Regions from separate parts of the Pseudobutyrivibrio sp. C4 genome, predicted to be linked through region 3. Evidence: predicted binding sites of a transcription regulator. Region 3 holds the regulator's gene; each other region holds the start of a gene.
What was found. Region 3 encodes Rex, which represses fermentation and respiration genes when NADH is low (regulators of the CRP and FNR family bind a similar motif). Its sites were predicted from a motif close to ATTGTTAANTANTTAACAAT; they were not measured.
Positions count from the first base shown of each region.

Region 1 (7,855 bases), 230 kb from region 3:
CCGAGACAAACCTATTGAAGGAAATGCAGTCAAAGCGTAATGTTGTAATTTCATGTGGGGGTGGTACACCAATGCGTGATGTAAACGTCCAGGAGATGAAGAAGAATGGACGTGTTGTTCTTTTAACCGCAAAGCCAGAGACAATCCTTGAGAGAGTAAAGGATAGCCATGATAGACCTCTTATCGAAAATAATAAGAGTGTTGAATTTATAGAAGAGTTGATGCTTAAAAGAAGAGAGAAATATGTTGCTGCAGCTGATATCATAATTGAAACTGATGGTAAGTCAGAGTTGGAAATTTGCGAGGAACTTGTTAATTCTCTTTTAAAATTAGATAACGATTAAGAAAAAGCCTGAGGCCTATCTCAATGGATAAGCTTCAGGCTTTCTGTTTTTAAATACATAATATTCATGGAAGCCACAATCATTTAATAAGTCAGGTAGCTTATCAAAATCTGCAGCAACATCCTCGGGAGTATGTGCGTCGGCACCTAGTGTAATCATTTTACCGCCCAATTCTTTGTATCTTTTGATAATAGATGGAGCAGGATTGGGAGCACCCATTCCTTTTCTGAATGCGGCAGTGTTTACCTCCAATGCCTTATCTAGCTTTATAATTTGCTGAAGGATGGCATCAATGATTTCTGCATATGGTTGATGTGTGTTGTGCTTTGCCTCCTGGTTACGTGCATATCTAAATGCGTAATCCAAATGACCAACTGTATCAAAATTCGTAAATACGGTAATGTTTTCAAGAATGGATTCGTAATATCGGTTTAGCAAAGCGCTTTCTGTATCACGTTCCCAAAAACTGTCGAAGTATGGGTCCCATTTATCCACAAGGTGAGTACTTCCTATTATGAAGTCATATGGATGAGCATTAACAGCTTCATTGCATTTATCAGCAACATGTGGCTGAATGCCAACCTCTAGTCCATTCAATATGGTAAATTTATCAGTTGATTCCTGCTTTGCAAGTTTGTGCAAGGTAGGATAGTAGTTCTCTAAATCTAAATCGAAGAATCCAAACTGCTTAGGATAGTCGATATCCAAGTGGTCTGTAAAAGTAATACCTAGCAGGCCTTTTGCTTTTGCAGAGTTTATCATATCAATAGGAGAAGCGTCGGAGTCTCCTGAAAAATTACAGTGCATGTGATTGTCCCAAAACATTGTTGTAGCCTCCTTTGTATAAGTAACTAAATATTAATTGATGATACTGGCAGGCGCAAGAAATATTGTTTGAAAATACAAATAATATAAGTACATTGAGAAAATTTTAACAATATTTCAATTTGGGGTTGAATTATAGATTGATGTTGTATAAAATAAAGTGCATACGGGGCTCTTTGAGAGCTTCAAAGAAAATTTTAAAAGAATCTTTAGGAGGATTTAAAAATGGCAGTAAGAGTAGCAATCAACGGTTTTGGCCGTATCGGACGTCTTGCATTCCGTCAGATGTTCGGAGCAGAAGGTTACGAAGTAGTAGCAATCAACGACTTAACTAGCCCAAAGATGTTAGCACATCTTTTAAAGTATGATTCATCACAGGGAAAGTATGAGCATGCAGATGAGGTTTCTTGCACAGATGATTCAATCATCGTTTGCGGTAAGGAAATCAAGATCTATGCATTCCCAGATGCAAACAATTGCCCATGGGGTGACCTTAAGGTTGACGTAGTTCTTGAGTGCTCAGGATTCTACACATCAAAGGAAAAGGCACAGGCTCATATCAATGCAGGTGCTAGAAAGGTTGTTATCTCTGCACCAGCAGGAAACGATCTTCCTACAATCGTTTACAATACAAACCATGAGACACTTAAGGCTTCTGATACAATCATTTCAGCAGCTTCATGTACAACAAACTGCTTAGCACCAATGGCTGACGCACTTAACAAGTACGCTCCAATCCAGTCTGGTATCATGGTAACAATCCACGCTTACACAGGTGATCAGATGACACTTGATGGCCCACAGAGAAAGGGTGATCTTCGTCGTTCACGTGCAGCAGCAGTTAACATCGTTCCTAACTCAACAGGTGCAGCAAAGGCTATCGGTCTTGTTATCCCAGAGCTTAACGGAAAGCTTATCGGATCTGCTCAGCGTGTTCCTACACCAACAGGTTCTACAACAATCCTTACAGCAGTTGTAAACAAGAAGGACGTTACAGTTGAGGGTATCAACGCAGCTATGAAGGCAGCAGCTAACGAGTCATTCGGTTACAACGAGGATGAAATCGTTTCTTCAGATATCGTAGGTATGAGATTTGGTTCTCTCTTCGATGCTACACAGACAATGGTTTCTAAGGTTTCTGATGATCAGTACGAGGTACAGGTTGTTTCTTGGTATGATAACGAGAACAGCTACACATCACAGATGGTTCGTACAATCAAGTACTTCTCAGAGTTAGCTTAATTCGTTTTTACGAAATACGACTTTTAAAGGGTCCGGTCCTATTGGACCGAGCCCTTTTTTATTTTATATGGAGGATATAATTATGGCATTAAATAAGAAGACAGTAGATGACATTAATGTTAAGGGTCGTCGCGTACTTGTTCGTTGCGATTTCAACGTACCTCTTAAGGGTGGCGAAATCACAGATGATACACGTATCAAGGCAGCTCTTCCTACAATCAACAAGCTTATTGCTGATGGTGGAAAGGTTATTCTTTGCTCACATCTTGGAAAGGTAAAGAATGGTCCTAACGAGGGCGAGTCACTTGCTCCAGTTGCAAAGCGTCTTTCAGAGAAGCTTGGTAAGGAAGTAACATTCGTTTCTGATTACAACGTAACAGGCGAAGCTGCTACAAAGGCAGTTGAGGCTATGAAGGAAGGAGATGTAGTTCTTCTTCAGAATACTCGTTTCCGTGGCGAGGAAGAGACAAAGAACGGTGAGGCATTCTCTAAGGAGCTTGCTGATCTTGCAGATGATTATGTATGCGATGCTTTCGGTTCATCACACAGAGCTCACGCTTCTGTAGCTGGTGTTACAAAGTTCATCACAGCTAAGGGTGGTTCAAACGTAGTTGGATACCTTATGCAGAAGGAAATCGACTTCCTTGGCAACGCTGTTGAGAATCCTGTACGTCCATTCGTAGCAATTCTTGGTGGTGCAAAGGTAGCTGATAAGCTTAACGTTATCAACAACCTTCTTGAGAAGTGTGACACACTTATCATCGGTGGTGGTATGTCTTACACATTCCAGAAGGCTATGGGTTACGAAATCGGTAAGTCACTTTGCGACGATACAAAGCTTGATTACTGTAAGGAAATGCTTGAGAAGGCTAAGAGCATGGGTAAGGAAATTCTCCTTCCACTTGATGCTGTTACAATCGCAGGCTTCCCAGATCCAATCGATGCTCCAGTAGAGTGCGAGACATATGATACAGAGAACATGCCAGCTGACAGAGAGGGTTGCGATATCGGACCTAAGACAGTTGCTCTTTTCTCTGAGAAGGTTAAGACAGCTAAGACAGTTCTTTGGAACGGACCAATGGGTCTTTTCGAGAACCCAGCACTTGCTGTAGGTACAGAAGCAGTTGCTAAGGCACTTGCTGAGACAGATGCTACAACAATCATCGGTGGTGGTGATTCAGCTGCAGCTGTTAACCAGATGGGATTCGCTGACAAGATGAGCCACATCTCTACAGGTGGTGGAGCATCACTTGAGTTCCTTGAGGGTAAGGAGCTTCCTGGCGTTTACGCAGCAGACGACAAATAAATCGTAAAGGTAAATAAATCTTATTTATGTAGATTAAGAGAATTGAACAAGCTAGTAGACAACAAGCTCTTAGATCTTTTGCGCGAGACATTCTAGTCGAGCGAAAAGATACTAAGGCTTGTAGGCGTAACTGGCGAAGTTCTATTCTCGTAAAGGAGAGAAAAAATGGCAAGAAGAAGAATTATTGCCGGCAACTGGAAGATGAACATGACACCTTCTGAGGCTGTAAAGCTTGTTGCTGAGCTTAAGGATTTAGTAAAGAACGATGATGTAGACGTAGTATATTGCGTACCTGCAATCGATATCGTTCCTGTAGTAGAGGCTGTAAAGGGCACAAACGTAAACGTTGGTGCTGAGAACTTCTACATCGAGGATAAGGGTGCTTTCACAGGCGAGATTTCAGCTCCTATGCTTGTAGACGCTGGTGTTAAGTACGTTATCATGGGTCACTCTGAGAGACGTGACATCTTTGGTGAGAATGATATTCTTATCAATGCTAAGGTTAAGAAGGCATTTGCTGCTGGTCTTACACCAATCCTTTGCTGTGGTGAGTCACTTGCACTTCGCAAGGCTGGCACATACAAGGAGTGGATCGAGCGTCAGATTACTTGGGATCTTTCAGGTGTTACAGCTGACCAGGTAAAGAACCTTGTTATCGCTTACGAGCCAATCTGGGCTATCGGTACAGGTGAGACAGCTACAGCTGATCAGGCAGAAGAAGTTTGTGCATTCATCCGTGAGCTTATTGCTAAGCTTTATGATGGTGCTACAGCAGAGGCTGTTCGTATTCAGTACGGCGGATCTATGAATGCTTCTAACGCAGCTGAGCTTCTTAGCAAGCCAAACATTGATGGTGGTCTTATCGGCGGTGCTTCACTTAAGCCAGACTTCGGTAAAATCGTTAATGCTTAATAAAATTGGGTTTTAGGAAAGACTTTGTTGAAATTGTCAATTATAAGTAGTAAAAACTCCTAAAGTTTTACATGCGCACCAGTTTCTGGTGCGCTATTTTTGTTTTAAATAAGTTCATTTTATGATATAATTTGCGCTGATGGACGTTTTGTCCTTGGAGGAATTTATGAAACGAAAATTTCGTTTATACTTTATGTTAGGCCTTTGCTCACTTTCACTTATTGCCTGTGGCAAGAAAGAGGAAGAGGAAGTAGAGGATACAGTAGATACTACTGAACAGGTCGCATTTGACGACGTGGAAGTTGAGGATTATACAGTTCTTTCATATAGTGAGCTTGAAGTTCTTGCATATGAGGACGACACTGACGCACAGGTTATGCTTGGTCGTATGCTAGAGTACGGCACAGAGGATGTTAAGCAGGATTTTGCTGAGGCGATTTCCTGGTATCAAATGGCATCTGATTCAGGAAATGTTGACGGTACATGTGCACTTGGTTATTTCTATTTAACAGGCACAGGTGTTGAGCAGGATTTAGAAAAAGCAGATGAGCTTTTTGATGCTGCCATTGAGGGTGGCTCAGATAATGCTTACGTTGGCAAAGCCAGAGTTATAATGGCATCATTACCAGAAGCATTTTTTGCTGATGAATCTGATGAGGATGTCGATATCACTGATACAGAAGAATCAGAAGAAGTAGAAATATCCACAGAAGACGAAGAAAAAGCAGAAGAAGCTTACGATTACATATACAAGGCACAGATTGCCGGAGATATAGATGGTACATACTATCTAGGTTATGCATATGAGCATGGTATTGGCATTGCTCAGGATTACAAAAAGGCTTTTGATTACTATTCAAGAGTTACCAAATCAGAAAGCACAGATTTAGCAGATCAATATGCTATCAATCTTGCGAATACAGCAGTTGGTCTTCTTTACGTAGAAGGCAATGGAGTAGAAGCAGATACAGAAAAGGCTATCGAGTATTTTACAGCTGCTTCTGACAACGGCTACGCTAAGGCTAGCTATTACCTAGGCCAGATTTATGAAAATGGCTTAGATGTAGATAGAGATTATGAAAAAGCGATGGAGTATTATCTTATCGCAGCAGATGCAGACTACGCACCAGCACTTAACCAGATTGGTTACATGTATTACAATGGATTTGGTGTAGATGTAGATTTTGCATCGGCAGTTTATTACCAAAAGCTTGCAGCATTGCAGGGTTATGCAATTGCTCAGGTTAATTTAGGTTTTCTTTATGAAAACGGGTACGGGGTTGAGAGGAATTTGGAAACAGCTTTGTCGTATTATGAAATGGCGGCTGATTCGGGTTATGAAGGCGCTATGGAGGCTGTTGTCCGAGTAAAGGCACAGATTAATGAAGAAATGTAACTTTTGCATAGCGATAGTTACGGTTGTTATCTCTTTACTAACAGGATGCGGACACAAAACAATTGAGGTTGATACCGTAAATCTTGAAGCTAGCGAGCCGGAAATCATTGAAATTGCGGATTTAACGGACGCGTGGGATACGATTTTAAACAATAGTACAATTGAGTTTATAGGAGGTCATCCTATAGACGAGTCTTTTCTCGCGATGATTACATCTGAATATGGTGAGGATGTAATAGAGGAAATTGCAAGTTATGCAAATTTCCAAACGCCAGAAATTTGGTATCAACTTACTGGCAAGAGTATTCATGTACTTTGGTACGAGTACTGTATGGATACAGGCTTGCAGAGTTATTCCTATGACAAAACATACGTAATAGATAAGCCAGTCTATGGAGACATAGTTCTTGATTTTACCGGCGATTTGTCATTTGCAGAAGGAATAGCCACAACAGAGTTTATGGACAGCCAAATTAATGGAATAGAAGATTGCTTTTCGGCAGATTTGTTAGAAGAAATGCGAGAAGCTGATATTCTTCTTGTTAATAATGAGTTTGCCTATACAAACAGAGGGAATCCTCTTGCTGGAAAGGCATATACATTTAAAGCAGATCCAAGTCGAGTTGCTTTGCTCGAAGAGCTTGGAGTTGACGCAGTTAGTGTGGCCAACAATCATGTCTATGACTATGATGAAATTGGATTTTTAGATACATTAAATACCCTAAATTTACAAGGCATTCCTTATGTAGGGGCAGGAGTCAATCTTGAGGAAGCTAAAAAGCCGATATACTTTATTGTCGGTGGCAGAAAGATAGCCATTGTGGCAGCTACTCAAATAGAAAGAACTCTTAATTACACAAAGGAAGCTACAGGCGTTACGCCAGGTGTTATGAAATGCTTGCACCCGGAAGCTTTTTGTGAAACTATATCAGAGGCAAAAGCAAATGCAGATTTTGTTATTGTTTTTCCTCATTGGGGTACAGAAGGCACTGCCAATTATGGCGGTGATCAGATGGCACTTGCTCGAGCATTTGTTGAGGCTGGTGCAGATGTAATAATAGGAGGGCATACACATTGCCTTCAAACAATTGAGTATATGGATGATGTGCCTATCTACTACAGCTTGGGCAACTATTGGTTCTCTACAACCAGCAACATGCCAACATCATACGATACAGGATTAGCACAGATTCGTATAAAACAAGATGGAAGCGTAGATTCATACTTTATTCCATGTAATTTTAACGCAGGAGTTACAAGCCTGCTTGGTTCAGAAGATATGGCTTACAGCAATATCATAGATGGTCTGAATTCCTTATCATCATCAGCAAAGATTGATAAGGACGGACGTATTAGTAAAAAATAAATATTTTTTTCTGGCGTTTGCCAGATATAAGGAGGATTTACTATGAGTAAGAAACCTGTAGTACTTATGGTTCTCGACGGATATGGTCTTAATGACAATCCAAAGGGAAATGCCATTGCAATGGCAAAGACACCTGTTATGGACAAACTTATGGCTGAATGTCCATTCGTAGCAGGTCAAGCATCTGGAATGTTTGTTGGACTTCCAGACGGACAGATGGGTAACTCAGAAGTTGGACATATGAACATCGGCGCAGGCCGCATTATTTACCAGGATTTAACACGTATTACAAAAGCTATCAATGATGGCGAGTTCTTCGAGAACAAGGTTTTACTTGAAGCTATCGACAATGCTAAAAAGACTGGCGGAGACATTCATCTTTGGGGTCTTCTTTCAGACGGTGGTGTACATAGCCACATCGAGCACCTTTACGGTATGCTTGAGATGTGCAAGAAGAACGGCCT
Region 1 is NZ_FOHF01000001.1:661,969-669,823, reverse strand. It holds gene BMY66_RS03165 (shikimate kinase) at 1-344, shown strand, start outside; gene BMY66_RS03160 (histidinol-phosphatase HisJ family protein) at 360-1,169, opposite strand; gene gap (type I glyceraldehyde-3-phosphate dehydrogenase) at 1,395-2,411, shown strand; gene BMY66_RS03150 (phosphoglycerate kinase) at 2,494-3,717, shown strand; gene tpiA (triose-phosphate isomerase) at 3,883-4,629, shown strand; gene BMY66_RS03140 (SEL1-like repeat protein) at 4,796-6,025, shown strand; gene BMY66_RS03135 (CapA family protein) at 6,012-7,391, shown strand; gene gpmI (2,3-bisphosphoglycerate-independent phosphoglycerate mutase) at 7,434-7,855, shown strand, end outside.
Region 1: a site for Rex is predicted at 1,264-1,283, ahead of gap (type I glyceraldehyde-3-phosphate dehydrogenase). Genes of this name have one in related genera too.

Region 2 (7,855 bases), on a different contig from region 3:
TAGTTTGGGAAGAAAAGGAGATTACAGTTAAGGCTCTTGGAGATAGATTATTCCTTGATTCTGGCACACTTACTCCAGTTCTCAAGAAGCTTGAGCAGAAGGGTTATGTTAAGAGAAGTCGTTCAAAAGATGATGAAAGAAATCTTATCATCACACTTACTGACGAAGGATTGGAATTAAAAAAGCAGGCATGTGAAATACCTGCTAAGATGGGCAAATGTGTAAGTTTATCACAAGAGGAATCTTCACAGCTTTACAGTTTACTATACAAGATTCTTGGATCTTTCCCAGAAGAAGCTAATTAAATAGATTAAACAGATCCACATTTTCACGAGCTTTAGAAATGACATCGTCTACGAAAGAGGCGGTGTCATTTTTTATTGTATCCCAGTCGATTACTTCAACGTTGGACAAATCTACACCAGCATTATCAAACACGTCTCCCATATTTTCTACAGTCTGGAGAGTGCCTTTTATGTATCCTTCCCCTAAAACTTCCTCATTTTTTGCGACCTCGATATTGGTAACTTCTGTTTTCATACCAGAATCAATAAAGTTTAATAAAACTCCACAATCAATGGTATATACATCGCCGTTGGATGCATAGTAGGAAAGATTATCTGTAAATGAGTTTGTGTATGTAGTGCTTCCGTCTCGTTTGATGGTGACAACAGCAAGCTCATCATCTGGAAGAGGAGCGTAGAACTCCATAGTGCTAAGGTTCTTACCGTAGATAGCAAGATACTCACCATCGTTCTTATAAGATAAATCAAACACGATTTTTCTAGTGTGATTCCACTTATCTAAATAAAGAGAACATGTTATATCGTGGTCAGGAGTTTTCATTCCAAGCAAATCCCAAATGAAATCACCCTCACCGGCAGGAATTGTGATTTTGAACTCAGAGGCTTCTGTACCATCTTCATCAGTGTACACCTCACCGGTTTTTTCTATTTCAATGCTGTGAACAAAGTTCCAGATATTTCGTTTATTGTTGTGGAACCATTCGCGGGAAATATCGTTGTTTAGATTTGGAGCTTTAAGGAATAAATCTTCTCCGGTATCAAATCCGTAGGAGATGTCTCCTAAAAGAGGTGCAACAAGATAAACGGTATCATCCTGGGCATAGATATCCAATTCACCTACATTTAAAACTAATACATTAAGATTAGAGTTGCAGGAGAATTTCTTTTGCTCATATGAGCGCTCGCCCTTTATGCTACCGCTAATTGAATAAGGAAAGCCCTTTACTTTTTTGATGTAGGCATTTCCTGAATAGCGAATGTCGGAATTAGTGTAATTTCTAAATAAATCCTTCAGGTCGATATTGTAGGCCAAGTAATCTGGACTGTTCAGTGTGGATTCTGAAAAATTAATAACTGAGGCTAACACTCTTACTGTAGGATTAAAGTCCAATTCTGCCTTAATTAATATAGCTATTGTAAATACGATAATAAATGTTATTCCAATTTTCTTCTTCATAATAAGAAATTATAAAAGTTCTATTGGAGTATCTGCAATAGACAAAGCGATGGCAGTGTCCATCTCAAGTAGATGTTGTGTGGCTTCTGTATCTGCAACTTCGATTGTACCTTCAGCAAAGCGAACGCAAGCCTGTTGATATTTTTCTGTATCACCACTGTTGCGATATACCATCATATAAAGCTTCGAAGCTTCTAGCTTCATATGAATGTTGTTGGCAATTGTTGCGGAAGAATCCAAGCTAAGAGCCACAGCCTCAGCACGGTCATATTCTTTCATTCCACAGAAGGTCTCGATAAGGAGCTTCAAGTCCTCGATGTAATCCTGAATAGTGATTTTTGAGTTTTGAATAAAGGTTACCAATTCGTCTATATGGTCATATACATATTGATTATCGCCCATGCGATGATGTAAGTTTGCTTCCAAGACAGAAAGACTAAGGTCGTGATGGTGCATGTCGTTTTTGGTGGCTATTTCAGAACCTCGTTTTAAATAGCTTTCAGCTTCTGCATATCTGTGCATATGTAAGTAGCAATAAGCAAGGTTAAGGCAGGCTACTAAATAAGAATGAGGTTCGTTTGGAAATTTATCTCCGTGGTCTTCCAAATCCTGAAGAGCCATCTTTCCGTAGTTAGCAGCACTATCGTAATCGCCTAGTATCATATAACGATTACAAATAGTGGTATAGAAGAAATGCTTCGCACCAAGTATATGATGCTTATCAATAATATCAAGAGCGTTTAGACACTTATGAAGCATCTTACTATCATAGCCCATTATTCCATAAGCTATAGCAAGACCTCTGAGAGTGAGGATGTATTGCTTATAATCTTGTAATTCTTCATAGATGCTTGAAGCCATATTTAGATTGTCGATGCCGGGCTCCAAGTTGTTGGAATGAACCAAATAAATTCCTTTGTCATAATACTCTTTTGCAATTTGTTCTGAACTGGCCATAGTAACCTCCTATGCAAAAACCACTAATACATCAATCTAAGTATATCATTTAATAATAGTACTAATATTTAAAATTCTGTGACGTTTTTCGTAATTTGTTGTTTTGAACGAAATTAAATATTACAATTACTGTAGTGTTTGTAAGAATTACGGGGATTGAATTATGAAAAGGACTAGTCTATTTATCTATGAAATTGTGCTCGTAGCCGGAGTACTAATCTATGTGTTTATTATTGGGCTTTTAATTTGGGGTGAGAGTTATTTAAAAGAGGAGCGAACCTACACCTCATTTGAGCTTGAAAGCTATGATGATGGATGGTATAGAATCTACTCTGATGGCACCAAAGAAGCCATAGATATTCCAGGACAATATCAGCCTGAATCTTCACATGAGTTTGTAATTGAAAAAGAAATCAATGTAGATGTGCCTTTGTTTGTTAGCTTTGATTCTGCAAAGCAGGATATTAACGCCTTCGTGAATGGTGAATTGAGATACAGCTATTCAACCAAGGATTCACGATTATTTGGTGACAACAGCCCAGGTGCGTTAATGTTTATTCCAGTTTATCCAGAGGATAATGGTCAAAACTTGCAAATAGTTTTTATAGGTGACAATAACTATTCGGGAGTTCTTGGCGATATATGCATAGGAACTCAGCTTGGTATTACCAAGAATCTTTTTGCTAAAGAGAAGTATGCTCTGATATTGACTTCGATGCTATTAATACTTGGCTTTATTGCTTTTGTAATAGGCCTTGTGGTACGGGCTACCTACGGACGAACTATGCCTTTGTTCTACGCAGGCTGGGTAGTTATGTGCGCGGGACTGTGGTCACTTGCCGAGTCTAACATAAGACAGTTCATAGCGCCGAACTTTTCACTTTTATCCTATATGACATACCTAAGTCTTATGATGCTTCCGTTTGCCACGGCTTTTTATTTTGACAGGCTTCAGGAGGGACGTTATCGCATTTTCTATTTGATTGTTTCTGTGCTTGATGTTTTCTGTGGCTACATAGCAATAATGCTGCAGTTCTTTAATGACACTGATTTAATAAATGTGTTGATATTCGCTTTCATTGCAATAGTTCTTACGATGCTGATATTTACTATCTCCATTGTGATAGATTTTATCCAAGGTCGTTTAAAAAACAATTGGGCAGATTTGGTTGGCGTAGCCGGCGCTCTTGTAGCTGGATTTGCACAGATTCTTTCCTACAACAGTAGACCAACTACTGTGGATAGAGGAATACTTTTATGCGGTTTACTGTTTTTCATCGTCATGTCGTATATTCGTGCTCTGACAGATGTGCGAACAATGGAAAGAGACATGTATGCAGCAGTTAAGGCTCAGGATGCCAGCACGGCATTCTTAACAAGAATGAGCCATGAAATGCGAACACCAATTAATGCAATCCTTGGAATGAATAAAATGATTCTTAGGGAAAGCAGAGAAGATAATATTCTGGATTACGCCCGTGATGTAAACAGCGCTGGCAACTATCTCCTTGGAATTGTAAATGAGGTTCTAGATCTTGCAAAGGTTAATGCAGGCAAGATTGTGATAGAAGAAGAAGAGTACGAATTAATGGATATGGTCCGCGAATGCTACGCGCTTGTTCGACCTAGAGCAAAGGCTAGTCGATTATCCTTTGAAGTGGATATGAGCGATGTGCTTCCAGAAAAGCTAAAGGGCGACAAGGAGCATATCATACAGGTTGTAACAAACCTTCTTACTAACGCAGTAAAATATACACCTGAGGGAAGAATTACTCTTTCAGTACAGGGAAAGATATCAGAAGGGAAACTGCTTTTGATAATTACGGTAAGTGACACGGGAATTGGTGTTGCAGAAGAGAGCATCCCATATTTGTTTGATTCATTCAAGCGAGTAGGAGAGTTTGCGCAAAGCAAAATTGAGGGAACCGGTCTTGGTCTTACAATCACTAAGCAGCTTGTAGATTTGATGCATGGACAGATAGCTGTAGAATCAGAATTAGGTAAGGGCACGTCATTTACAGTTGTAATCCCACAGGAGATATGCTCAGTGGAACCATGTGGCACATTCTCTATGGGACCTAATGGCGACAGACGTGTGGCTGACAGACATGAAGTATTTGATGTGATTGGCGCAATACTTGTAGTTGATGATGTGGCTATAAATCTTAGGGTATTCACTATGCTTTTGAACGACACTGATGTCACTGTGGATACAGCAATCAGTGGAGCAGAAGCAATAGAGAAGATAAAAAGAACAAAATATGATATTATATTCATTGATCATTTGATGCCTGGCATGGATGGCCTCCAGCTAAAGGAAATCATGGATACCATAGAGAACAATCCAAACAAGGATACACCTCTTATCATGCAGACAGCAAATGCAGTTGTAGGCGCTAGAGAAGAATACGAAAGCTTTGGCTTCAGCGACTACATCGAAAAACCAATCAAAGAAGAGGAGCTAAAAAAGCTTCTCAGAAAATACATGATATAAGGAGATTACCATGGCATTTAATCCAGCAGATTTATTTAGAGTTAGAAGTGCAGCAGCCACTTTCAATGCAAATCATCCAAAGCTTCTTCCATTTTTCGGAGCAGCTAAAAACAAAGCAATGACACCAGGTTCAGTTATTGAAATTGCAATCACTGATCCAGCTGGTGAAAAAATCGAAACAAACCTTAGAGTTCAGGAATCAGACATTGAGCTTATCAATCTTTTAATGGAAATTGGTTCTAAGGGGATGTAAAAAATAAACCTTCCTGTATTTGCAGGAAGGTTTTTCATTATCTGTTATTTAAATTCAAAGAACTTTGTATCAAGCTCAGGATAAGCCCTCTTCATAGAAATAGGGATTCCTGATTTATTCATAAAGCAGTGTCTAGTTTTTGCTACGGCACGATCCTCTCCAGTAACCTTATCGTAAATACGATAAGCTACTTCCATTTCGTGACCATCGTAGGAAACCAACTTAGTATCTACCACGATAGTCTCATCAAATTTTACCTGACTTCTATATTCAATAGAATGAGAGATTACAGGGGAAGTGATTTCCATATCAAGCATCTGCTTAAATGAAAGTCCCATCTGCTCCATAAGATTCATCCTGGCATCCTCAATCCAGTTTAGATAATTGGATGTGTGGATGATTCCCTGTTGATCTGTCTCATGATATTTTGTGTGATGCTCAAAAGGGGTAATCTTTATCTGCCTTTTAGCACCAGCAACTTCAATTTCTTGTTTTGCCATAGTGTTACCTCCTGATGAAATTTACTATGTTAATTATATCACAAAATTTAGATTGATTGTGTAGGATGATAGTGGTAAAATGACGTTAATTGATAAAAATTTAACGAGCGGAGGTTATTATGGATTTTCAGGCTGAGTATAAGAAGAAGCTGACTACTGCAGCTGAGGCTGTGAAAGTAGTAAAAAGTGGGGATTGGGTTGATTATGGCTGGTGTACTGGCACACCAGATGCTTTGGATAAGGCTTTAGCTGCACGTACTGATGAGCTTAGAGATGTAAAGGTACGTGGTGGTATTTTGATGAAGTTGCCTGCAATTTTTGAGCGTGAGGATGCAGGTGAGCATTTCTGCTGGAACTCATGGCATATGGGTGGCCTTGAGAGAAAGCTTATTGCAAGAGGATGCTCTTATTATGCACCAATCAGATACTCTGAGCTTCCTAGATACTACAGAGATCATATTGAGCCAAATGATGTTCTTATGATTCAGACTACAACTATGGACAACCATGGCTATTTCAACTTTGGTCCTAATGCATCACATCTTATGGCTGCAGTTGAGAAGTCAAAGCACATTATTGTAGAGGTTAATAAAAACATGCCACGTTGCCTTGGTGGATTTGAAGAGGGAGTTCATATCTCTAAGGTAGACGCTATTGTAGAGGGCGATAACCCAGCTATCCTTGAGATGGGTGGCAGCGCTGCTCCTACAGATGTAGATAAAGCTGTTGCTAAGCTTATCGTTGAGGAAATTCCAAACGGTGCATGCTTACAGCTTGGTATTGGCGGTATGCCAAATACAGTAGGCGCCATGATTGCTGAGTCGGACTTGAAAGATTTGGGTGTTCATACAGAGATGTATGTTGATGCATTTGTTGATATTGCAAAAGCTGGAAAGATTAACGGTTCTAAGAAGAACATTGATAGATTCCGTCAGACTTATGCATTCGGTGCTGGTACAAAGAAGATGTACGATTACATGGATGAGAATCCAGAGCTTATGAGTGCTCCTGTTGATTATACAAATGATATTCGTCAGATTTCTGCACTTGATAACTTCATCTCTATCAACAACGCTGTTGATGTAGATTTATTTGGTCAGATCAATGCTGAGTCAGCTGGAACAAAGCACATTTCTGGTGCAGGCGGACAGCTTGATTTTGTACTTGGTGCTTATCTTTCAAATGGTGGAAAGAGCTTTGTATGCCTTTCATCTACATTCACAACAAAGGATGGTACAGTAAAGAGCCGTATTCGTCCTACACTTGCTGAGGGCTCAATTGTTACAGATACTCGTTCAAACACACACTACCTTGTTACAGAGTATGGTAAGGTTTGCTTGAAGGGACTTTCAGCTTGGGAGCGTGCAGAAAAGATTATCGGTATCGCACATCCTGACTTCCGTGATGAGCTTATTGCTGAGGCAGAGAAGATGCACATCTGGAGACGTTCAAATAAATAATCATTGATTTTCAGGGACTTCGCTAATTGCGGAGTCCTTTTTTTGTTGAATATTTCACGTCTATTTCTATTGAAAGTGGAACATATTAATGTTATACATAATTATAAAATAGTTTAACGAAAACTAAACGAAAACAACTAGGGGGATAATTACATGAAGAAAAAAGCGATGGTTGCAGTGCTGATTGCAACGACGGCTGTGGGCCTTGTGGGCTGTGGCTCGCCTAAGGAAGTTGTGCTTGAGAAAGAGGATGGGGGAAATCCTTTAGTATCTTCTAATGAGGACTATGTGTACGGTGGCGACCCTTCGGTGCTTGTGGATGGAGATACAGTGTATCTGTACACGGGCCATGATGATTCTACAGATGAGGAGGTTGGAAAATCTATTTATAACATTCCTGAGTACTTGTGCTATTCATCTACAGATATGGTGAATTGGACCAGCGAGGGAGTGGTAATGTCCATGGAAGATGTTAGCTGGACTAGCAACGACACATCTGCATGGGCATCCCAGGTGATGAAGCATACAGACCCTACCGATGGAAAAAATAAATACTACTTATATTATTGCAGCTGGGACAAGACGGGTAAGCAGTGTATTGGAGTTGCGGTTTCAGATTCGCCAACTGGTACCTTTGTTGATATAGGGGCTCCTCTTGTGAAGAGCACTGTTACAAAGCCAAACACCAGCACCTTCAACGATATCGATC
Region 2 is NZ_FOHF01000002.1:491,281-499,135, forward strand. It holds gene BMY66_RS06175 (MarR family winged helix-turn-helix transcriptional regulator) at 1-305, shown strand, start outside; gene BMY66_RS06180 (hypothetical protein) at 298-1,482, opposite strand; gene BMY66_RS06185 (tetratricopeptide repeat protein) at 1,492-2,439, opposite strand; gene BMY66_RS06190 (hybrid sensor histidine kinase/response regulator) at 2,603-4,933, shown strand; gene BMY66_RS06195 (hypothetical protein) at 4,944-5,186, shown strand; gene BMY66_RS06200 (acyl-CoA thioesterase) at 5,231-5,686, opposite strand; gene BMY66_RS06205 (butyryl-CoA:acetate CoA-transferase) at 5,806-7,146, shown strand; gene BMY66_RS06210 (family 43 glycosylhydrolase) at 7,300-7,855, shown strand, end outside.
Region 2: a site for Rex is predicted at 5,775-5,794, ahead of BMY66_RS06205 (butyryl-CoA:acetate CoA-transferase). Genes of this name have one in related genera too.

Region 3 (7,855 bases):
AACGGCATCCAAATCAACTTCTTCAAGCTGAATATCTGATAAGTCTGTTTTGTCGTTTTCATCCTGCTTGTCAGCAGGTGTTTTAACAGAATCGCCCTTGTCATCGATTGTTCCGATATAGAAATCTCCATTCTGCATATCAAACAGATTTAGCACTTCCATACCAAAAACATCATGCATATATGAATAAATCTCTTTATTGTTAATCTCACGATTATGCTTACGAATAACGTTTTTCTTAAGCTGAACCCTTACATCCTTAATCCAGTTAGTGATTTCCTCGGCTTCTGTAGAATTAGTGCGGAGTTTATCATAGCAATAATCCATAGTAGCCAACATCAATTCTCGATTAACATCATCTGTCTGCTGTGGAAGTTCGCTAAGCTCGTCTTCATTTGACTGAATACGTTCTTTGCATTCCTCCAAAAGTCTTTTATCATCATCCAACTTCTTAGAAACTAAATCTGAAGTTCCTTCCATATTGGACATGACTGAAGCCATCAAGTTTTCTTTGACCTTCTTAAGGTCCTTAAGTTCCTTTTTAAGCTCAGCCTCACGTTTCAGTAAGTCATTTTCCTGCTTTTCAAGCTCTTTAACCTGTTCTGGCTTTCCACCTAAAGCAAAAAGTCTATGCCATTTCTGATCCAAAATAAGCATAGGAACCTTGATTTTGGAAATGGCAGTTGTAAAATCCCTGTCCGCCATATACATTCACCTACTTCTGTTGAGTAATGTTATAAGAAAGTTGCATCAAACTATCTGATAAATGAACATTCTCTATAATAACATCAGGAATATCATCTAAATCAACGTGAGCAAAGTTCCAAATTGCATGAACACCAAGAGAAACAAGCTTTAAAGCTGTAGATCTGGCGTTTGACTTTGGCAATGTCAAAGCTGCAATCTCAACATCATTATGTTTAATGAATTCTGGAAGCTCATCAAGCATCTGAACAGGAATGTCTCTAACCAACTTTCCTTTAAGCTCAGGATTAACATCGAATAATCCAATAATTTTGAAGCCTACACGCTCAAATTTAACATAACCTGCAATAGCCTGGCCTAAGTTACCAGCGCCAATAACGATAACATTATGTGTTTCGTTAACTCCCAAGATATTTCCGATTTCATCATGTAAATATGCAACATTATATCCATAACCCTGCTGGCCAAAACCACCAAAGTTGTTAAGATCCTGTCTAATCTGAGATGCTGTAACATGCATTCTCTTACTTAAATCATTTGATGAAATTCTTTCAACACCATCGTCTAAAAGTTCGCCCAAATATCTGTAGTACCTAGGAAGTCTTCTGATGACTGCTTGTGAAATCTGTTTATCCAAACCATATACCTCCTAATTACAATTTTCAATCTTAATTATAAAATCACACAAAAACTATGTCAAGATTTTAACAAAGACTTAATAAATGCTTAAGATAAACTTAACTCCTCCCACTGAGAATATAAATCTTCCAATTTTAAATCTATTTCATTCTGTTCTGCAGTTAATTCGTTGAGCTTTGCAGAATTTGTCATATTCTCTGGCTTTAAGAATTCGTCTTGAATCTTTGCCTTTTTTTCTTCTAGTTTTTCTATCTCTTCTTCGATTTTTGAGATTTTGTTTTGAAGCTTTCTCTTTTCTGCTTCAATTCTCTTTTGTTCTTTAAAATCAAGTTTTGCAGCTGTAGCGTTAGAATCTGCTACAGATTCCTGGGTTGAAACAACATTTGCTGCAGAAAGTTGTTCCTTCTTTGCAATATAATCATCGTAATTGCCAAGGTACTTTGTAAAATGACCATCTGAAAGTTCAAGAATCATATTTGCAGTACGGTTAACAAAATATCTATCGTGACTTACATAAAGCAAAGTTCCATCATATTCGTTAAGTGCTTCCTCAAGCATTTCTTTCGAATCCATATCAAGATGGTTTGTAGGCTCATCAAGGATTAAAAGATTAGACTTAGAAAGCATAAGCTTTGCAAGAGAAACACGACCTCGCTCTCCACCGGATAACTCGCTAATGCGTTTAAAAACATCATCCTCTGTAAACATAAATGCAGCTAATGTGTTTCTAACCTGAGTCTCTGTAAGATATGGATAAGCATCATGAAGCTCACTGAAGATAGTGTTTGACTCAGTAAGTCCTTGCTGCTCCTGGTCATAATATCCTACAGTAACATTTGCCCCAAAGCGAATCTCTCCTGATTCAAAATCCGTGAGACCATTGATACACTTAAGGATTGTAGTCTTTCCTGTACCATTATCACCTAAAATGGCAATTCTATCCCCTTTATGAACCTCAAAGGATAAGTCTGTAAAGATATTTTTATCATCATACGATTTTGTCACATGAGAAAAATCTAAAACATCCTTCCCACTTTCCTTTTCCACCTCAAGGGTAAGTCGCATTCTAGGCATATCCTTATCAGGGGCATCCATAATATCGATCTTATCAAGCATTTTCTTTCTGCTTTCCGCTCTTTTAATGGATTTTTCCCTGTTGAAGGATTGAAGCTTTTCAATAACAGCTTTCTGGTGTTCTATTTCCTTTTGCTGCTTTTCATAGCTGCGCTCATATGTGAGCTGATATAAAGCCTTTTGCTCAGAAAAAGCTGTATAATTTCCTGTATATACACTAGTGCGTCCGTAGGATAAATCAACAACATGATCTACAATTCTATCAAGGAAATATCGATCATGAGCAACAATTACAACTGCGCCTTTATATGAAGATAAATATCCTTCCAACCACACGATTGAATTCAAATCCAAATGGTTTATAGGCTCGTCTAATAAGAGCAAATCTGGCGATGATGCAAGAAGACGTCCCAAACTAACTCGTGTCTTCTGACCACCAGAAAGCTCATTCATGCTTTTATTTAAATCATCCCCTTCAAAACCAAGGCCTTTTAATATGCCTACAGCTTCCGAACGGAATGTATATCCACCTAATAAATCAAATTGATGCTGTAACTTGTGATAACTTTCCATAAATGTCGCAGCATCTTTACTATCAAGATTTGACATCTCCATTTCCATGTCTGAAAGACGTTTTTCCATGGAAAGCAAATCTTCACGTGCACTAAGTACTGTATCTAAAATGCTACTACCGAAAGAATCTTCCTGATACTGAGCTAAATAGCCCATAGTAGCATCTTTTTTAAGAGTAACTTCACCACTGTCCGCTGGTAAATCTCCAACTATTATTTTTAATAGGGTAGATTTTCCTGTTCCGTTGTTACCAACGATAGCTACTTTAGAACCCTCATCTACTGTAAAAGTGGCATCTTTTATAATGCCATCTTCACCAAATGATTTAAAAATATGCGAAACATTAAGTAACATAGTTTTTCCTTAAAAAATGCGCCTGACTAATGTCAGGCGCCAAATAAAATCTAATTTTACTGAACATCCTTAATAGAGAAGCTGATGCGTCCCATCTTGTCCTTGCCAAGGCATACAACCTTAACAGTATCACCAAGAGTAAGAACATCTTCTACTCTGTCAATTCTTTCCTTAGCAATCTTAGAAATGTGAACCATTCCTTCCTTGCCTGGAGCGAACTCGATAAATGCACCGAATTCTTTGATGCTTACAACCTTACCTGTAAGGATCTGACCCTGTTCGAAATCAGTTGTAATGATTTCGATCATTCTCTTAGCCTCATCCATCTTTGCAGCATCTGTACCACAGATTGAAACGTTTCCGTCATCTGTAATATCAATCTTAACATCACATCTAGCAATGATTTCGTTGATTGTCTTTCCACGCTGTCCTACAACATCACCAATCTTCTCTGGATCAATTGAAAGCTGGATAATCTTTGGAGCATACTCGCCAACTTCCTTACGTGGCTCAGCGATTGCCTTGCTCATGCAGTTGTCCATGATGAAGAATCTAGCCTCACGGCAACGAGCGATAGCACCCTCAACGATTGGACGTGTAAGACCGTGAATCTTGATATCCATCTGGATAGCTGTGATACCTTCTTTTGTACCTGTAACCTTGAAGTCCATATCGCCGAAGAAATCTTCAAGACCCTGGATATCTGTAAGAAGAACGAAATCGTCATCTGTATCGCCTGTAACAAGACCACAAGAAATACCAGCAACCATAGCCTTGATAGGTACACCAGCTGCCATAAGTGACATACATGAAGCACATGTTGAAGCCATTGATGTAGAACCGTTTGACTCGAATGTCTCAGATACAGCACGGATTGCATATGGGAATTCTTCTGGTGTAGGAAGTACTGGAAGAAGTGCTCTCTCTGCAAGTGCACCGTGTCCAATTTCTCTACGTCCTGGTCCTCTAGAAGGCTTTGTCTCACCTACTGAGTATGCAGGGAAGTTATAGTGATGCATGTATCTCTTCTCAGTAACGAAAGCATCAAGACCGTCAATCTTCTGAGCCTCTGAAAGAGGAGCAAGAGTTACAACGTCGCAAATCTGTGTTTGTCCACGAGTGAACATAGATGAACCGTGAACACGTGGAATAATATCTACTTCTGCAGCAAGTGGACGAATCTGTGTGATCTCACGACCATCTGGACGCTTGTGATCCTTAAGAATCATCTTACGTACTGTCTTTTTCTCGTACTGGTAAATTGCCTCACCAAGAACAGCAAGCCATTCTTCGTTATCAGCAAATGCTTCTTCAAGACGCTCAGTGATCTGACGGATATTCTCCTCACGAACCTGCTTCTCGTCTGTGAATACAGCACCTTCCATCTCCTCAGGAGTAACGATTTCCTTCATCTTTGCGAAGAGCTCCTCAGGAATTGCGCATGATGTGTACTCATGCTTTGGCTTACCGCATTCCTTAACCATCTCATCGATGAATGCGATAACTGTCTGGTTAACATCATGACACTTGTAGATAGCTTCAATCATCTTGTCCTCTGGGATGATGTTTGCGCCAGCTTCAATCATGATAACCTTTTCTCTTGTAGAAGCAACTGTAAGCTTAAGGTCACCCTTATCCCACTGCTCCTGTGAAGGGTTTACGATAAACTCTCCATCGATCATACCCATCTGTGTCATAGCGCAAGGGCCATCAAATGGGATATCTGAAATACATGTAGCAATAGCTGCACCGAGCATAGCAACAAGCTCAGGACGGCACTGTGGATCTACTGCCATAACCATGTTGTTAAGTGTTACGTCATTACGATAGTCCTTTGGGAAAAGTGGACGCATAGGTCTATCGATAACACGAGATGTAAGAACTGAGTTCTCAGATGCCTTACCCTCTCTCTTATTGAAACCACCAGGGATTTTACCAACAGCGTATGTCTTTTCTTCAAACTCAACAGAGAGTGGGAAGAAATCGATACCATCCCTAGGCTTGTCTGATGCAGTTGCAGTTGAAAGAACTGTAGTCTCACCATACTGAATAAATGCTGCTCCATTAGCCTGTGCAGCAACTCTGCCGATATCAACACGAAGTGTTCTACCAGCCAAATCCATTGTAAATGTCTTCATGGTTTTCTCCTTCAAATATTTTATTATTTAAGCATCAACCCGAAACTACTGAAAACGAAGAGTTATACTCTCCTAATTCAGTGGCTTCGGATCTTGCTTGAAATCGAAAAACAAATAAGAAAATGAGCGGAGTAAGCAATACTCCGCTCTTATAGATTACTTTCTTAAGCCAAGACGCTCAATGATTGAACGATATCTCTCAATGTCAGTATTCTTAAGGTATGCAAGAAGGTTTCTTCTCTTACCAACCATCTTCATCATACCACGACGTGAATGATGGTCACCTGGGTTAGCCTTAAGGTGCTCTGTGAGCTCAGAAATACGAGCTGTAAGAACAGCAATCTGAACCTCTGGAGAACCTGTGTCACCAGCTGTTCTAGCATACTCATTGATAATTGCCTGCTTCTTCTCTTTTGTAATCATTTTAACTACCTCCTAAAAACTTTTAATATGCCGTAACTAAGGAAAAGGTCGGAGTGTCCAAAACCTGAGTTACAGTAAATTTCGTACCGATATATAATAACACAGCTATAAAAATATGTAAACTATGTATAAATAGGCTTTTTTAAACTGTTACTGTATTAAATCTTCGATTGCATATTTATTAACACCTGCTAATTTTCCACTATTTACATAAACAGTAGAAAAATCATAATTCAATGCAAAATAAATCTGTCCTGTTTCTTCATCAGTTTTACCTAACGAAATAAATGTTGAATAGCCGTTTGCATCCTTAATAATGTACACAGGTGAATCCTGATTTAGGCCGTATTCATCGCCATTTCCATCTTCATCCTCATTGGCAATGATGTCTACAAATCTAACATCTGTAATATAATTCAACAGCTTTTCTATTCTATCTTCGTTTATATCGATGCTAGGGTCATCTGTGTAAACCCAATCCTCTCCATCTCTTTCAAAGGTTAATAGAATGTTATTGCTATCAGTCATCTGGAAGCTATAAACTTCTTCATTATCAAGCAATATAACATTATCGCCTTCATCTTCTATTTCGCTGGCTTCATCCAATACTTCTGCCTGTTCATCAGAGCCATCAAGGTTTTGTATCATTTTTGCTGGGTTTTTAGAATTAAAAGTAATAATCAAAACCACAATAAGCAAAACAATGGCCAGTACAAGAAATATGCCTTTATAATTCTTTGAAATAAACTTCTTCATCATTTCCTCCAAGAAAATATTCTTTACTTAGTATAACAAAAAAGTATTAACAAACAAAGAAGCCGGAGCCATAAGCTCCAGCTTCTAAATAATTATCTGTAGATGATATCGTCTCTTCCAGGACCATTTGAAACCATTGTGATTGGAAAGCCAATTTCCTTCTCAATGAACTCAATGTAGTTTCTGCAGTTCTCTGGGAGATCTTCGTATTTCTTAATTCCACGAATATCTGTCTTCCATCCTGGAAGCGTCTTAAGTACTGGCTTAGCCTTTTCAAGCTTGCTAGTAACTGGGAAGTCTGTAGTAACCTCACCATCGATTTCATAGCCAACACATACAGGAATCTCATCAAGATATCCAAGTACATCAACAACTGTAAATGCTACATCTGTTGTTCCCTGCATTCTACATCCGTACTTTGAAGCAACACAGTCGAACCATCCCATACGACGTGGACGACCTGTAGTAGCACCGAACTCACCGCCATCGCCACCGCGACGTCTAAGCTCATCAGCTTCATCACCGAAGATTTCAGAAACAAATGCACCTGCACCAACAGCTGATGAATAAGCCTTACATACTGTAACAACCTGCTTTAACTCCTGAGCTGGGATACCAGCACCGATGCAACCGTATGGAGCAAGTGTTGATGAAGATGTAACCATTGGGTAAATACCATGGTCTGGATCCTTCAAAGTACCAAGCTGGCCTTCAAGAAGGATAGTTTTATTTTCTTTAAGTGCGTTCCAAAGGAATGCTGATGTATCGCAAACATAAGGAGCAATCATATCGCGGTATTCATGTAATGTCTCAAGGAGCTCCTCTGGATTAAGGAGTGGCTTGTGATATAAATGCTCAAGAAGAACATTCTTCTGATCACATGTACGAACAACCTTTTCCTTCAAAAGCTCATCATCAAAAAGCTCCTGAACCTGATAACCGATTTTTGCGTATTTATCTGAGTAGAAAGGAGCTATACCGCTCTTTGTTGAACCGAAAGAAGCCTTTCCAAGACGTTCTTCCTCGTATTGATCAAAAAGGATGTGATATGGCATAACAATCTGTGCTCTATCAGATACAAGAATGCGAGGTGCTGGTACTCCTTTCTCTACAATAGAGTTAATCTCTTTGATAAGGATAGGAATATTCAATGCGACGCCATTTCCAATGATGCTAGTGGTGTGATTATAGAA
Region 3 is NZ_FOHF01000001.1:431,033-438,887, forward strand. It holds gene BMY66_RS02070 (hypothetical protein) at 1-705, opposite strand, end outside; gene BMY66_RS02075 (redox-sensing transcriptional repressor Rex) at 716-1,342, opposite strand; gene BMY66_RS02080 (ABC-F family ATP-binding cassette domain-containing protein) at 1,432-3,345, opposite strand; gene BMY66_RS02085 (polyribonucleotide nucleotidyltransferase) at 3,402-5,483, opposite strand; gene rpsO (30S ribosomal protein S15) at 5,640-5,906, opposite strand; gene BMY66_RS02095 (DUF4340 domain-containing protein) at 6,057-6,662, opposite strand; gene BMY66_RS02100 (adenylosuccinate synthase) at 6,755-7,855, opposite strand, start outside.